One region of the Paenibacillus sp. FSL R5-0623 genome, then DNA from elsewhere that is predicted to be linked to it. Evidence: a T-box and tRNA genes for the amino acid it is inferred to sense, from the RefSeq annotation. Region 1 holds a T-box; the other holds one or more tRNA genes.
What was found. A T-box is a leader RNA that pairs with one kind of tRNA and senses whether it is charged. The one in region 1 lies ahead of trpS (tryptophan--tRNA ligase), so its partner is inferred to be a tRNA-Trp.
Positions count from the first base shown of each region.

Region 2: it encodes a tRNA-Trp, which carries the amino acid that the T-box ahead of trpS (tryptophan--tRNA ligase) is inferred to sense. The anticodon was not compared.

Region 1 covers NZ_CP150233.1:5,612,492-5,619,376, forward strand. The annotation lists gene MKY92_RS24690 (toprim domain-containing protein) at 175-522, shown strand; gene MKY92_RS24695 (SCO family protein) at 598-1,209, opposite strand; gene MKY92_RS24700 (metal-dependent hydrolase) at 1,634-2,614, shown strand; gene MKY92_RS24705 (alpha/beta-type small acid-soluble spore protein) at 2,731-2,952, opposite strand; gene MKY92_RS24710 (hypothetical protein) at 3,073-3,273, shown strand; gene trpS (tryptophan--tRNA ligase) at 3,399-4,391, opposite strand; T-box leader at 4,463-4,730, opposite strand; gene MKY92_RS24720 (aldose 1-epimerase) at 4,976-5,950, shown strand; gene MKY92_RS24725 (alpha/beta-type small acid-soluble spore protein) at 6,156-6,389, shown strand; gene MKY92_RS24730 (O-methyltransferase) at 6,469-6,879, opposite strand.
Region 2 covers NZ_CP150233.1:5,793,326-5,800,210, reverse strand. The annotation lists rRNA gene MKY92_RS25550 (23S ribosomal RNA) at 1-1,924, shown strand, start outside; tRNA gene MKY92_RS25545 (tRNA-Asn) at 1,991-2,066, shown strand; tRNA gene MKY92_RS25540 (tRNA-Ser) at 2,070-2,161, shown strand; tRNA gene MKY92_RS25535 (tRNA-Glu) at 2,171-2,242, shown strand; tRNA gene MKY92_RS25530 (tRNA-Val) at 2,309-2,384, shown strand; tRNA gene MKY92_RS25525 (tRNA-Met) at 2,402-2,475, shown strand; tRNA gene MKY92_RS25520 (tRNA-Asp) at 2,503-2,580, shown strand; tRNA gene MKY92_RS25515 (tRNA-Phe) at 2,676-2,751, shown strand; tRNA gene MKY92_RS25510 (tRNA-Thr) at 2,771-2,846, shown strand; tRNA gene MKY92_RS25505 (tRNA-Tyr) at 2,856-2,941, shown strand; tRNA gene MKY92_RS25500 (tRNA-Trp) at 2,948-3,021, shown strand; tRNA gene MKY92_RS25495 (tRNA-His) at 3,051-3,123, shown strand; tRNA gene MKY92_RS25490 (tRNA-Gln) at 3,146-3,220, shown strand; tRNA gene MKY92_RS25485 (tRNA-Gly) at 3,225-3,299, shown strand; tRNA gene MKY92_RS25480 (tRNA-Cys) at 3,306-3,379, shown strand; tRNA gene MKY92_RS25475 (tRNA-Leu) at 3,386-3,464, shown strand; gene MKY92_RS25470 (methyltransferase domain-containing protein) at 3,648-4,574, shown strand; tRNA gene MKY92_RS25465 (tRNA-Asn) at 4,929-5,004, shown strand; gene MKY92_RS25460 (helix-turn-helix domain-containing protein) at 5,059-6,885, opposite strand, start outside.

The sequences.
Region 1 (6,885 bases):
AGCTATTACTTCCCTAATGATACATTTATGAAATAAGACCTCAAACTTGATGGGTTGTTCTATCCAGTTAGCAAACGTGTAAAGAAAGGAGTCCATTTTATATAATCAGTCGATTTCCGCTGCAACATTTCCCGGGGAATGTCGACATAAGCTCTCGAACAAGAGGTGAATATCATGCCTATTCATGTCATTGTGGAAGGTAAGAATGACCGAAGCAAACTGAAACGTTTGGTTGGACCCGAAATCAACATTCTATGTACGTTTGGAACACTTAATTCCCTTAAGTTGGAGACCCTGCGCAAGCAAGTCGGTTATGATGAAGTCTTTTTATTTATGGATAATGACAGTTCCGGCAAAAAAATTAGAGGTGTACTTCGGGATGCTTTCCCGGATGCAGTACAGATGTATACTAGACGAGGATATGCGGGTGTGGAAGGAACACCTGATGAGTATATCATTGCCCAGCTGGAAAAGGCCGGGTTAGAGACATACATCCAATACCCTGAACATCCTTCCTTTTAAAATGAAATACCAAAAGGCTGCCTTTGGGTTGATATCCAACCTGAAGGCAGCCTTTACAATATGAGTATCAGATGATTATTCCTTAATCAGATTGCGAATATCCTCGGCAATGACAGCTGGCACAACGTCCTCTGTATTAAATGCGTTATATACCTTGCGCAGCTGGTTGTTCTCATCCACCAACCCGATCATGTTCATATGGGCAAAATCGTCCTTATTCTCCCCTTCGATCAGGATCTGGAATGAATCCCTGGCCAACTGTTTGGTTTTGTCCATATCCCCTCGCAAGAAGTACCATCCGGAATAATCCGCGTGGAAGCGGTCCGCAAACGTCTTAATCTTCTCTCTTGTATCGACTTTCGGGTCGAATGAAATAGATACAAATGAGACATCTTTACCGAAGCTGTCGTCCTCTTTCAACAGATCCTGCACCTGGGATAACGTAAAGGTCGTAATCGGGCAGACATCCGGACAACTGGTGAAATAAAAGTAGAACAATCGGACTTTCCCTTGCGTATCCTCCAGTGATACCGTACTGCCATCTACATTTTCCATAGAAAAGGATTGGATTTCACGAATCTCGGGTAATTTTTCCTTACTCGCAAATACGGTGCCCCACATCAGATACACAGCCATTATCAGTGCGAGCCCGAGCAGCATCCATGTCCATTTGTACTTTTTCAGCATCTTCCTCGTCCCTTCTGTATCTTCTCTTATGAATACGCATACATATGTGAACCCAAAATCACGTTTGTTTCGCTTCATCCATCTACTGTGACATATGTATTCAAAGAAACCTACTTTTTATGAGATTCTATATTATTGTAACGGTTAAAAGGGACAATGCCCATAAATATTTATGTAACATATCCGACAGCATATTCTCTGATGCAACTTCTCTCAGTATCCGATATAAAGTTTATCATAGGAAACACCAAAATAGTTTGACAAACTGCGTACATTTATTGGGTATAATACAGTTTATTGTTATAAATTTGAAATTAGGGATGTTTTGCATCCTGATAGACGGATATTATACACTATATATGGGTATCACCTAGATAGAGAAGTAATATGCCTTAGAACGATACACCACACAAAGGAGACGTTTATGGATACCTCTACACATTTTGTCATGGGGATTGGTCTAGCCGGTCTGGCTTATGTCGATCCTGTCGTCGCAGCGAGTCCCATGCTTGCAGCTGCGGTAATGATTGGCACGATCGCCGGTTCCCAGGCCCCTGACATTGATACTGCTTTACGTCTCAAAAGCAATTCGCTTTACATCCGGAATCATCGGGGCTTGTCACACTCTCTGCCATTTCTCCTGTTATGGGTTTTGCTCATCACCGGCGTCATTGCACTGATATTCCCTGGTGTCCCTATTGGACACGTTGCCACCTGGACCGCTGTGGCCGTAGGCTTTCACGTATTCACCGATCTGTTCAACACCTATGGAACCCAAGCTGCCCGGCCTTTTACGGAACGCTGGATCGCCTGGAATATCATTCATATTTTTGATCCGTTTCTATTCACTACCCATGTCATAGCTATTCTGTTATGGGCCTTTGATCTGATCGCCCCTGCACCACTCTTCGTTACGTTGTATAGTTTGACCGGTTTATATTATATATGGCGAACGATTGCTCGTGCACAAGCAGTCAGAAAAGTTAGACGTCTCGACAACAGCCCAGAGCAGGCAAGATACATCATCATTCCAACGATATCCTGGAACCGCTGGCATGTGGTTAAACGAGTTGAGGACGGCAGTTATGTGATCGGGAAAATGGATGGTTCTAATCTGGTATGGAGTCTGCACGCCTCGTCTTCTACTCATGCGGCCGTTGCTGCTTCACGCAAATCACCGGAAGTTAGTGCCTTCCTCTATTTCACCTCCTATGCGGTGGCAGAGGTTGAAGAACTGCCTGCTGGGTACAAGGTCCGCTGGGCAGATGTACGTTATCGACACCGGAAACAATATCCATTTGTCGCTGTGATTGTGATGGATCGGAATTTTGAAACGATTGATACGTATGTAGGCTGGTTAAGCGATGAGAAGATGGATAAAAAACTTTTATCTGCACGCCCTTGACGAAGTGAGCATGGCAAGGCACAATCAAACTTAGGAACTGATACGCGAGAAAGCCCGGTGCGTTTCCGCCCCGGGCTTTCTGTTTATCCTGTTTTGTTGCTGTTGGTTAAAATAAATTATTTGCCAGACCCAGCCAGAGACTGCTCAGCGATTTGTACCAGACGTTTGGTGATATATCCACCCAAAGATCCTGTTTCACGGGAAGTGTAGTTACCATAGTAACCGTCTTGTGGGATAGTTACACCCAGTTCCTGTGCAGCCTCCATTTTCAATTGTTGCAGTGCTGCAGTCGCTTGAGGTACCACCAAGTTGTTTGAAGAACGAGATCCTTGAGCCATAATTTATAATCTCCTTTCAATCTGTGTCTGTAATGTATTGCAAGCTTGCAAGATTATTATGGCTCGTAGGCTTCAGGTTATACGGAATTTCACTAAATTTGTAGATGGAGGTTTTTCCCAATGAGTAAAGGCTTATCCTTATGGTTCGCATTCTCTTCCATTCTCTTGTTAACGGTTTCAGCAATTATGATCTCCTACTCCGGTTGGTTTGCTGCACTACTGTTTGTCCTGTCCATTGCCAACATTGGCTGGGGATTTGTGATTCGTGCCAAAAAAGAACGTCAGGAAGTTCAATCGGCTGTTTCAGAGCCCACTTCTTAAGCGGGTCAGTTTATAGTTCAATAAAGTTCAATAAGAACGCACAAATAAAGAGGAGTCCTTCATTAGGGCTCCTCTTTATTTGTGTTAACTATTTATTGCATGAAATATGAAGATCTTGTTCAGGACTACTGTTTACGTCTTGGAACAAATCCCATACGTTCTTTCACTGCATCCAACGTTTGAGCAGCAACTTCTTCTGCACGACGGGCTGACGTATCCAGAACATCCGCCAATTCGCCAGATTCACGAATCTCATTATATCGTTGTTGTAGCGGTTCAATCACAGATACAACCACTTCAGCCAGTTCCTTTTTGAACGGACCGTACATCTTGCCTTCATAACGCTCAGCCACTTCTTTAAGCGTCATACCTGCACATTCAGCGTAGATGCTCATCAGATTGCTGACTTCCGGTTTGTTTGCCGGATCATATACGACTTCACGTCCCGAATCTGTAGTGGCACGACTGATTTTTTTGCGAATCACATCCGGCGGATCCAGCAGGGCAATATAGCTGCCAGCATTAGGGTTACTTTTGCTCATCTTTGAAGAGGCATCATCAAGTGACATGACCCGAGCACCCACCTGCGGAATATACGGATCTGGAATGGTGAAGTACTCTCCATAACGGTGATTAAAACGTCCTGCCAGATCACGTGTCAGTTCCAGATGCTGCTTCTGGTCCTCACCTACTGGCACAAGGTCAGCATTGTATAACAAAATATCAGCCGCCATTAATGATGGATACACGAACAGTCCCGCACCAACGGAATCTTTACCGGATGATTTATCCTTAAACTGAGTCATCCGTTCAAGCTCACCCATGGAGGTCAGCGTTGTCATCAACCAGCCCAATTCCGCGTGTTGCGGTACATGGGATTGCAGAAATACGTTAGATTTCGAAGGATCAATACCTGCTGCAATAAACAGTGCAGCTACTGCTTCCGACTGTTCACGCAATGCTGCTGGCTCCTGGGCCACGGTGATGGCATGAAGATCAACTACCATGAAATGACATTGATAGTCATGCTGGAGTTTTACAAAATTTTTGATTGCACCAATGTAGTTGCCCAATGTGAGCTTACCGCTTGGCTGAATACCTGAAAGTACTGTTTTCATTACCCATAACGCCTCCCTGATTATATATATACTCCTGCCATTCTCTGCGAACGCAAAAAGGCCCCACATCCGCAAGGGACGTGAGACCGTGGTGCCACCCTTATTCGCTTTTCTTCGATTGCTGCTGACTCTGAATCAAGTCAAGCCGAAGAAATGCCTTCATTGTTCCGTAACGTGGATTATACGGCAGACTCTAGTGGGGCAAGCCCATCTCTGGCTTAACCTGTTCAAACCTACACTCAAGGGTCCATTCGGTAAAGAGCTCACACCGGTTCACATCAACCACCGGCTTTCTGAAGAGGATTCTCTTGCCCTACTTATCCCTGTCATCGATTTCAAGTCATTCAATTCTAATAAATGCTTTCAGAGTTCCATCTTAATGCGCACAGGCGCGAATGTCAAAATGAGTTGAACTTTTTTACCCGAGACATCAAAATCTGTTATGATGGAATTGCTTATCCTGTTGCCTGCTTCACACGAAATAGCGCAGGAAATAGCTGGCATGTACACAACGACACGCCTGCAGCAGTAGCTTCATCACGACTGCTTGCAGACAGATTTCAAGTGGGAAAAGGAGCATCGATATGAAACAAGTGACCAAAGGCCAATGGAATGGTTACGACACGTATATCCTACATAGCCGTGAATTGGAAATCACCCTGCTGCCGCGTCTTGGAAATAATATTATTTCTATTCGCGATTTAGTGCAGGACAGAGATGTCGTCCGCCGTCCGGATGAAGACGATCTTGCCTTTTATCTGCAGAAGCCGTACCATTTTGGCGTTCCTCTCCTGATTCCACCAGGGCGCATTCATCGTGGACAATTCGAATATGAAGGCGTTCGTTACCAATTTGATCAGAACACGGCGAATGACAACCATATTCACGGTCTCCACCGTACCCAATCCTGGTGTGTCAGTGACATTGAGGAAGATGAAGACGGCTGTGCAATTACGACTGAATTACTGACCGAAAATGAAGAGCATTGGATGGCCCAATTCCCGATTCCCCTGAAACTTGAGATGACGTTCAGTCTGCAAAACGCTGTATTTAGCCAGCGTCTGCGAGTCACCAATCTGAGCTCAACACCTGCTCCTTTTGGGATGGGATATCATACATGGTTTTTGTTAGACGGCAAACCTGCCGACTGGACACTGCAACTGCCTGTTTCCGGAATATACGGACAGAATGAAGAACAACTACCGACAGGTGAACTGGAACCCCTGGGTGAATGGTCTGCTCTGAACGAAGGCATCAATTTGCAGGGACGTAACTGGGATACCCTGTTGAAAGCTACCGAAGGTGAACCGGCTACGGCTTACTTACGCAGGCAAGATGGATATACATTGAAATATTCAGCAGATGAAGCATTTTTCAAACATTGGGTTCTCTTTACCAAAGGTGAATCCGATCAGTTCCTGTGCATTGAACCGTACACTTGGCTCCCGGATGCACCTAATTTGGCTTTATCGGATGAACAAACCGGGTTGATTCGCTTGGAACCGGAACAGCCTGTTGAGTTATTTACACGTATTGAGGTTATACCTCCGACAGACTAAGCGAGCTGATCATCCTCTACTTTGCTTTTACGCATATCACCCTATATTTTGATATCCAAATACAACTTGTCGACCCGCATTGGGTCGGCTTTTTTATGTGTCCTGTGCACTGATATTTATCCATATTTTCCCTTACACCATATCATGTATATTTCCTTATTCTCTAACCATACTAACATCACCAACCCATAAGGAGGTGACACATATGTACGGAAATCAAAACCAAGGTAGCGGTAGCCGCTCCAACAACCTGGTCGTTCCCCAAGCAACAGCAGCATTGCAACAATTGAAAATTGAAGCTGCTCAAGAGCTGGGTGTAACGATTCCACAAGATGGTTACTACGGTAACTATACTTCCCGTGAGACAGGTTCTCTGGGTGGATACATCACTAAACGTCTGGTACAAATCGCTGAGCAGCAATTATCGGGTCGTTCGTAAGCTCGTAATTAATGCTTAAGTAGCGTTAAAAAACAAAAGCGGCCTTCTTCGGAAGTGCCGCTTTCTCTTGTGTAACTAATTATGAGGTCGACTCCACATCTGAATCCTTGTATGTATTGGTTCTAGGGTAACGAATCATCAAGCTTGCCATATTGTAATTAGACTCCATCGTTGCATCTACCAAAATCATACCTTGTCTTACTGTGAAATCGTACGATATTTCGCCATGTGTCCAATTGCGTTTGAATTTCAACGTCTCCAATGCCATTGCCCGGAAAGAAGTTCTCTGGGTTTCGTTTAGCCCCCCTTCCTCCACATCCATCTGCCCATCTCGTCCAGCTATCGGATTATGTCGAATACCGAATTTCCCAATTACGTTGTTTCGTATTTGCACAAAAACTACCCCTGAATCTAACCCTGATAACTCATGATCAAGTTCTTTGAATACCAGATCCAACTGTCTCGCTAATGAAAGCTCATCAATTTTCATATTAAC
Region 2 (6,885 bases), 180 kb from region 1:
CTAAGATCCATTGTCAAAAGGGAAACAGCCCAGACCATCAGCTAAGGTCCCCAAGTGTGTGTTAAGTGGGAAAGGATGTGGAGTTGCACAGACAACCAGGATGTTGGCTTAGAAGCAGCCACCATTGAAAGAGTGCGTAATAGCTCACTGGTCGAGTGACTCTGCGCCGAAAATGTAACGGGGCTAAACACACCACCGAAGCTATGGCTTGATGCTTTGCATCAGGGGTAGGGGAGCGTTGTATAAGGGTTGAAGGTGTACCGTAAGGAGCGCTGGACATTATACAAGTGAGAATGCCGGTATGAGTAACGAAAAGATCAGTGAGAATCTGATCCGCCGAAAGCCTAAGGGTTCCTGAGGAAGGCTCGTCCGCTCAGGGTAAGTCGGGACCTAAGGCGAGGCCGAAAGGCGTAGTCGAAGGACAACAGGTCGAAATTCCTGTACCACCGTAAGCCGTTATGAGCAATGGGGGGACGCAGTAGGGTAGTGACGCGGACTGATGGATGTCCGTCTAAGCAGTAAGGCTGATGTGTAGGCAAATCCGCACATTGTAAGGCTGAGCTGTGATGGGGAGCGAAAATTACAGTAGCGAAGGTCATGATCTCACACTGCCAAGAAAAGCCTCTAGCCAGGTGATGGTGCCCGTACCGCAAACCGACACAGGTAGGCGAGAAGAGTATTCTAAGGCGCGCGGAAGAACTCTCGTTAAGGAACTCGGCAAAATGACCCCGTAACTTCGGGAGAAGGGGTGCCCCGGTAGTGTGAATAGCACGAGGGGGCCGCAGTGAAAAGGCCCAAGCGACTGTTTAGCAAAAACACAGGTCTGTGCGAAGCCGTAAGGCGAAGTATACGGGCTGACGCCTGCCCGGTGCTGGAAGGTTAAGGGGAGTGGTTAGGGAGTAATCCCGAAGCTGTGAACCGAAGCCCCAGTAAACGGCGGCCGTAACTATAACGGTCCTAAGGTAGCGAAATTCCTTGTCAGGTAAATTCTGACCCGCACGAATGGCGTAACGACTTGGGCGCTGTCTCAACGAGAGATCCGGTGAAATTTTAATACCTGTGAAGATGCAGGTTACCCGCGACAAGACGGAAAGACCCCATGGAGCTTTACTGCAGCTTGATATTGAATTTGGGTACGATCTGTACAGGATAGGTGGGAGCCTTTGAAGCATGAGCGCCAGCTTGTGTGGAGGCAACGTTGGGATACCACCCTGATCGTATCTAGGTTCTAACCTGGTACCGTAATCCGGTGCGGGGACAGTGTCAGGTGGGCAGTTTGACTGGGGCGGTCGCCTCCTAAAGAGTAACGGAGGCGCCCAAAGGTTCCCTCAGAATGGTTGGAAATCATTCGAAGAGTGCAAAGGCATAAGGGAGCTTGACTGCGAGACCTACAAGTCGAGCAGGGACGAAAGTCGGGCTTAGTGATCCGGTGGTACCGCATGGAAGGGCCATCGCTCAACGGATAAAAGCTACCCTGGGGATAACAGGCTTATCTCCCCCAAGAGTCCACATCGACGGGGAGGTTTGGCACCTCGATGTCGGCTCATCGCATCCTGGGGCTGAAGTAGGTCCCAAGGGTTGGGCTGTTCGCCCATTAAAGCGGTACGCGAGCTGGGTTCAGAACGTCGTGAGACAGTTCGGTCCCTATCTGTCGTGGGCGTAGGAAATTTGAGAGGAGCTGTCCTTAGTACGAGAGGACCGGGATGGACGTACCGCTGGTGTACCAGTTGTTCCGCCAGGAGCACCGCTGGGTAGCTATGTACGGACGGGATAAACGCTGAAAGCATCTAAGCGTGAAGCCCCCCTCAAGATGAGATTTCCCAGTATGTAAGACCCCTTGAAGACGACGAGGTAGATAGGCTGGGGGTGGAAGTGCAGCAATGCATGGAGCTGACCAGTACTAATCGGTCGAGGGCTTATCCAATAGCAAGTGATAATTCGCGTGTTTCGTTTCGAATCTAGTTTTCAGAGAACGATCTCTGAAGCATATTCCCTGATAGCTCAGTTGGTAGAGCACTCGACTGTTAATCGAGTTGTCACAGGTTCGAGCCCTGTTCGGGGAGCCATATGGAGAGGTGTCCGAGCTGGCCGAAGGAGCACGATTGGAAATCGTGTAGGCGTCACAAGCGTCTCGAGGGTTCGAATCCCTCTCTCTCCGCCATAATATTAAGGCCCGTTGGTCAAGGGGTTAAGACACCTCCCTTTCACGGAGGTAACAGGGGTTCGAATCCCCTACGGGTCATAATAACTTCAAAAAAGAAGTTGATTTTTACAACAAGATTATGATATGATCATAAATGTGTTGTTCGGAGGCTTAGCTCAGCTGGGAGAGCATCTGCCTTACAAGCAGAGGGTCGGGGGTTCGATCCCCTCAGCCTCCACCATATAAACTTTATAACGACGCGGGGTGGAGCAGCCCGGTAGCTCGTCGGGCTCATAACCCGAAGGCCGCAGGTTCAAATCCTGCCCCCGCAATTATACTTTCCTTTGAGAAAGTGATCTGGAACCGTGGTGTAGTTGGCCTAACATGCCTGCCTGTCACGCAGGAGATCGCGGGTTCGAATCCCGTCGGTTCCGCCATTTAATCTTTACATGAGGCAAACTGTTCACTACATCTGCTGTATGGCACTGATGCCCTATATAAAGTGTAAGGAATTAAGATTAGACTTTATTATGGCTCGGTAGCTCAGTCGGTAGAGCAGAGGACTGAAAATCCTCGTGTCGGCGGTTCGATTCCGTCCCGAGCCACCATTTTAAAACAATTTAATATGCCGGTGTAGCTCAACTGGTAGAGCAACTGACTTGTAATCAGTAGGTTGGGGGTTCAAGTCCTCTCGCCGGCACCATGTAATCCTGGAGGATTAGCGAAGTGGCCAAACGCATCAGACTGTAAATCTGCTCCCGTACGGGTTCGGTGGTTCGAATCCATCATCCTCCACCAGTTTTTAGGGGCATAGTTTAAAGGTAGAACAACGGTCTCCAAAACCGTTGGTGTGGGTTCAATTCCTGCTGCCCCTGCCAATTAACTTTTTAGAAAATAACCTTTTGTGGCGATCGTGGCGAAGTGGTTAACGCACCGGTTTGTGGATCCGGCATTCGGGGGTTCAATTCCCCTCGATCGCCCCTTTGTTTTTTCATTTTTTATTGGGGATTAGCCAAGCGGTAAGGCAACGGACTTTGACTCCGTCATGCATAGGTTCAAATCCTATATCCCCAGCCATTATGCGGACGTGGCTCAGCGGTAGAGCATCGCCTTGCCAAGGCGAGGGTCGCGGGTTCGATTCCCGTCGTCCGCTCCAAAATATGGCGCCATAGCCAAGTGGTAAGGCACAGCTCTGCAAAAGCTTTATCCCCAGTTCGAATCTGGGTGGCGCCTCCAGCATATGCCGGCGTGGCGGAATGGCAGACGCGCTCGACTCAAAATCGAGTGGGAAACCGTGGAGGTTCGAGTCCTCTCGCCGGTATATTGAATAGCCCTACATGTTGCTTATGCAATGTGTAGGGCTATTTTTATTTTATATGAAACGATTTATGTGCAGTAAGAAAATCTAGAGTAAGAGAAGATGGACGTTAATAAAGATTGACGTATGATTATATTCGGTATATTGTAGATAAGTAAAGTCGTTAATATAGAGGAGTGAAGTAGAGTGACTAATGGAAAAAATGTATCGGGTACCGATCTGTTATTTGATCTTTCTGTATGGGAAGAGGCATGGAAGAATCGTCCGAGAAGTTCAAAATATAAGAAGAAAAGCGTCCCCGTTAATACAGAAGAAGTTTTTGAGCGGTGGGCCAGGGATTATCATGCACAGTCGTTCACTGAAGAAGGAAAGCGGCGTTCTGAGCGCATTATGGGCTGGATTGAAAACCAGGGAGTAGAGTTTGCCGGCTTGTCCATTCTAGACATTGGAGCGGCCTCAGGCATATTTACCATCCCTTTTGCGGAGAAGGGTGCAAGTGTGACCGCAGTTGAGCCTTCTGAGTTGCTTATCTCCCTTATGAAAGAGACGATACCTCCAGCTCTTGAATCCAATATCGAAATCGTAAATGAACGATATGAAGAAATCTCTATCAAGGATAAGGGTTGGGAGAAGAAATATGACTTTGCATTTGCATCCATGTGTCCGGCGATGTCGGATTGGCAAACGATCGAGCAGGCGATCAATTGTGCCCGGAAGTATGTGTATATAAGTACTATGGCAGGACAGAAGGAACACACACTAATGGATGAACTTAAGGATATACTGGGGGTAACTTCTTCATATAAGGCTGGTGATATGGGTTATATTCAACAATTGTTGTATTTGAAGGGGTATTCATACACCATGATCATTACGAGAGAAGTTAACTCATTTGAAGTATCGGTGGAAGATGTTGTAGAGAAGCTGCCAGAATGGCTTAATACGTATGAGTTACCATCGGATGAAGATTCCCTCAGATTGGCTGAGAAGTATATCCGAGATACATACAAGGATAGTACAGTGACCTTCTCACGCGGAGCAAGGTTTGGTAAAATTCTAATTCAACTTGAGCAGCCAAATATGAAAACAGTTCGCACTATGGATAAGCGATAAATCGTATAGGCTTGTTACGTATACAGGAGCTAGGAATCGGGACGGGCGACTTAGTCTTACGTCTGAGATAACGCTAGAAAGCATTGCACCACCACCACAAGAAGATGCACTTGTGAAACATATGAAGTTAAGATTATAGAAGTGAAATTTGTAAGTGAAGGGAGCAGATATGTGCTCCCTCTTTTTTTGAAGCGAATAATTAGTTGACTATACTAAACAAAATCCTCGGTTACTTGAAGATGTTAAGCTGCTTCATGAGACTGCACATGGGCTAAAGCCAACTTAATTCATACATCGAGACAATGAAAAGCAAAACACAGACCTAGTTTTCAGAGAATGATCACTGAAGCATATTCCATGATATTTCAGTTGGTAGGGCACTCGACGGTTAATCGAGTTGTCACAGGTCCGAGCCCTGTTCGGGGAGCCACATGGAGCTGGCCGAGCTGGCCGAAGGAGTACGACTTACAATCGTGCTCCTTTTCTAATTTCTATTCGACAAATCTGCTTTTTGCTTACGCTCCCGATACTGACCGGGGGTGATTCCTTCCCATTTACGGAATGATCGGATAAAGTTTTGAGGATTGTTGTACCGAAGTCGTGCTGCGATATCTTTAACGGTTAGATCACTTTCGTCCAGCCATTTTTTAGCGATATTAAATCGGTACTTGGTCAGATATTCACTAAATGCACAGCCTGTCTCTTTGCGGAAGACACTACTTAAGTAGTTGGCATTGTAGTGAAGCTTCAAGGCACATTCCTCAAGCGTCAGATCCTTATCATAATCTTGATGAATCATGGCAATCATTTTCTCAGATATATGCTGGTACTGGGCATACTGTCTTGCTTTAAAAACCTGGATGATGGGCAAGATGACTTGATGTTTAAACCAATTCTCCACTTCAGCGGCGTACTGCAAACCATGAAGTTCATGAAACATCGAGCCACGACCTTGGGAGATCTGTCCGAGTCGTATGCCGGATTCCTGAGTCATTTGCAAAATATGCGTGAGTAGCCTCGTAAGAGCCACCTCATACTCCTCGGGTGTAACCTCCATACCAAAGATCACTTCAAGCAGTTGTTGCAGAAGAGCAGAGGCCTGGACTTCGTCCGCACTTTGAATAGCTTGGATTAACGAATATTCCAATGATTCCGGGTAGGTCATGGACCAAGTGAGAGCGTGATGATCTATGTTCTCATATTGAAAAATAATGCCTGTTCCCAGCTTCATCCGATGCCTCAATGCTTCCATGGCTTCTGTGTAAGCCTGAGGGATGTGATCTAGAGAGTTGTGCGGCTGGCTGAATCCTATACTGACTTGTAGAGCCAGAATCTTATCAATCTGTTGTTTTAACTGGTCTGTTAATACATATAGCTGCTGTGAAAAAATAAAATGATCCTGTTCCACGGTGCCAATCACCGTGACTACCGTATGCTCCAGCACAGTGGGAAGCAATTGTTGGTTATACACAACCGTTTCCTCCAATATATTTTGAATAGCAAATAATAAGAGGTCACGATCACTAGCACTATATTTTGTATGATTAATGAGATCGGCCTGTAGTGTAATAACAGCAATTTGTTGCCATTCCCGAACCTGATGTGTGTAGCCATATTCATTCAGGGTGTCATGAAGAGTATGAACAGGGATCTTATCCTGGAACAGATTCATCATAAAATGATTGCGAATCTGCAGCAGATGCATATTAAGTGTGTTCTCTAATTGGGAGCGAGAGGCAGATAATTGTGAGACCCCTGCTCTAATCTGTTCGAACTCATCAGAAAATGGTGGTGATTGTTGAGCTACTGTGTTTCCTTCTTTGGACAGGTGGTTGTCACCAAGTTGAGTTAAAAGTTTACGAATCGGGATATGCATTCGCTTGGAACCGAGCCAGGCGAGTAGTAATGAAAGTAAAAGTAAGAAGATACTGATATACAAGGTGTGTAATCCGATATTGATATATTCTTGTGTCAGAATATTGGTAGGTGAGATTAGAGCGTAAGTCCATCCTTTTAAGGTAGAAGGGCTATACGTCAGGGAGTAATGTGTATCGCCGATCTTAACTTCTTGGTTTTCAAAGCCTGTTGAAAATGTGATGGGTGATAGTTTGTTTATGTTAGCTTCCGTATCCCGATCCTGTAATCCAATGGCAGCCAACGGTTGTCCAATGTATACAGGATCGGGATGGACCAAGATACGTTGTTCCCGATTCAAAATGATCAGTCCTGAGGCAGCATTGCCTAAGGAGGCTTCGCCTAGTGTATTTTGCAAAGAGCATGCAGGAATTCCCGCAATCAGGGCAGCATCGGA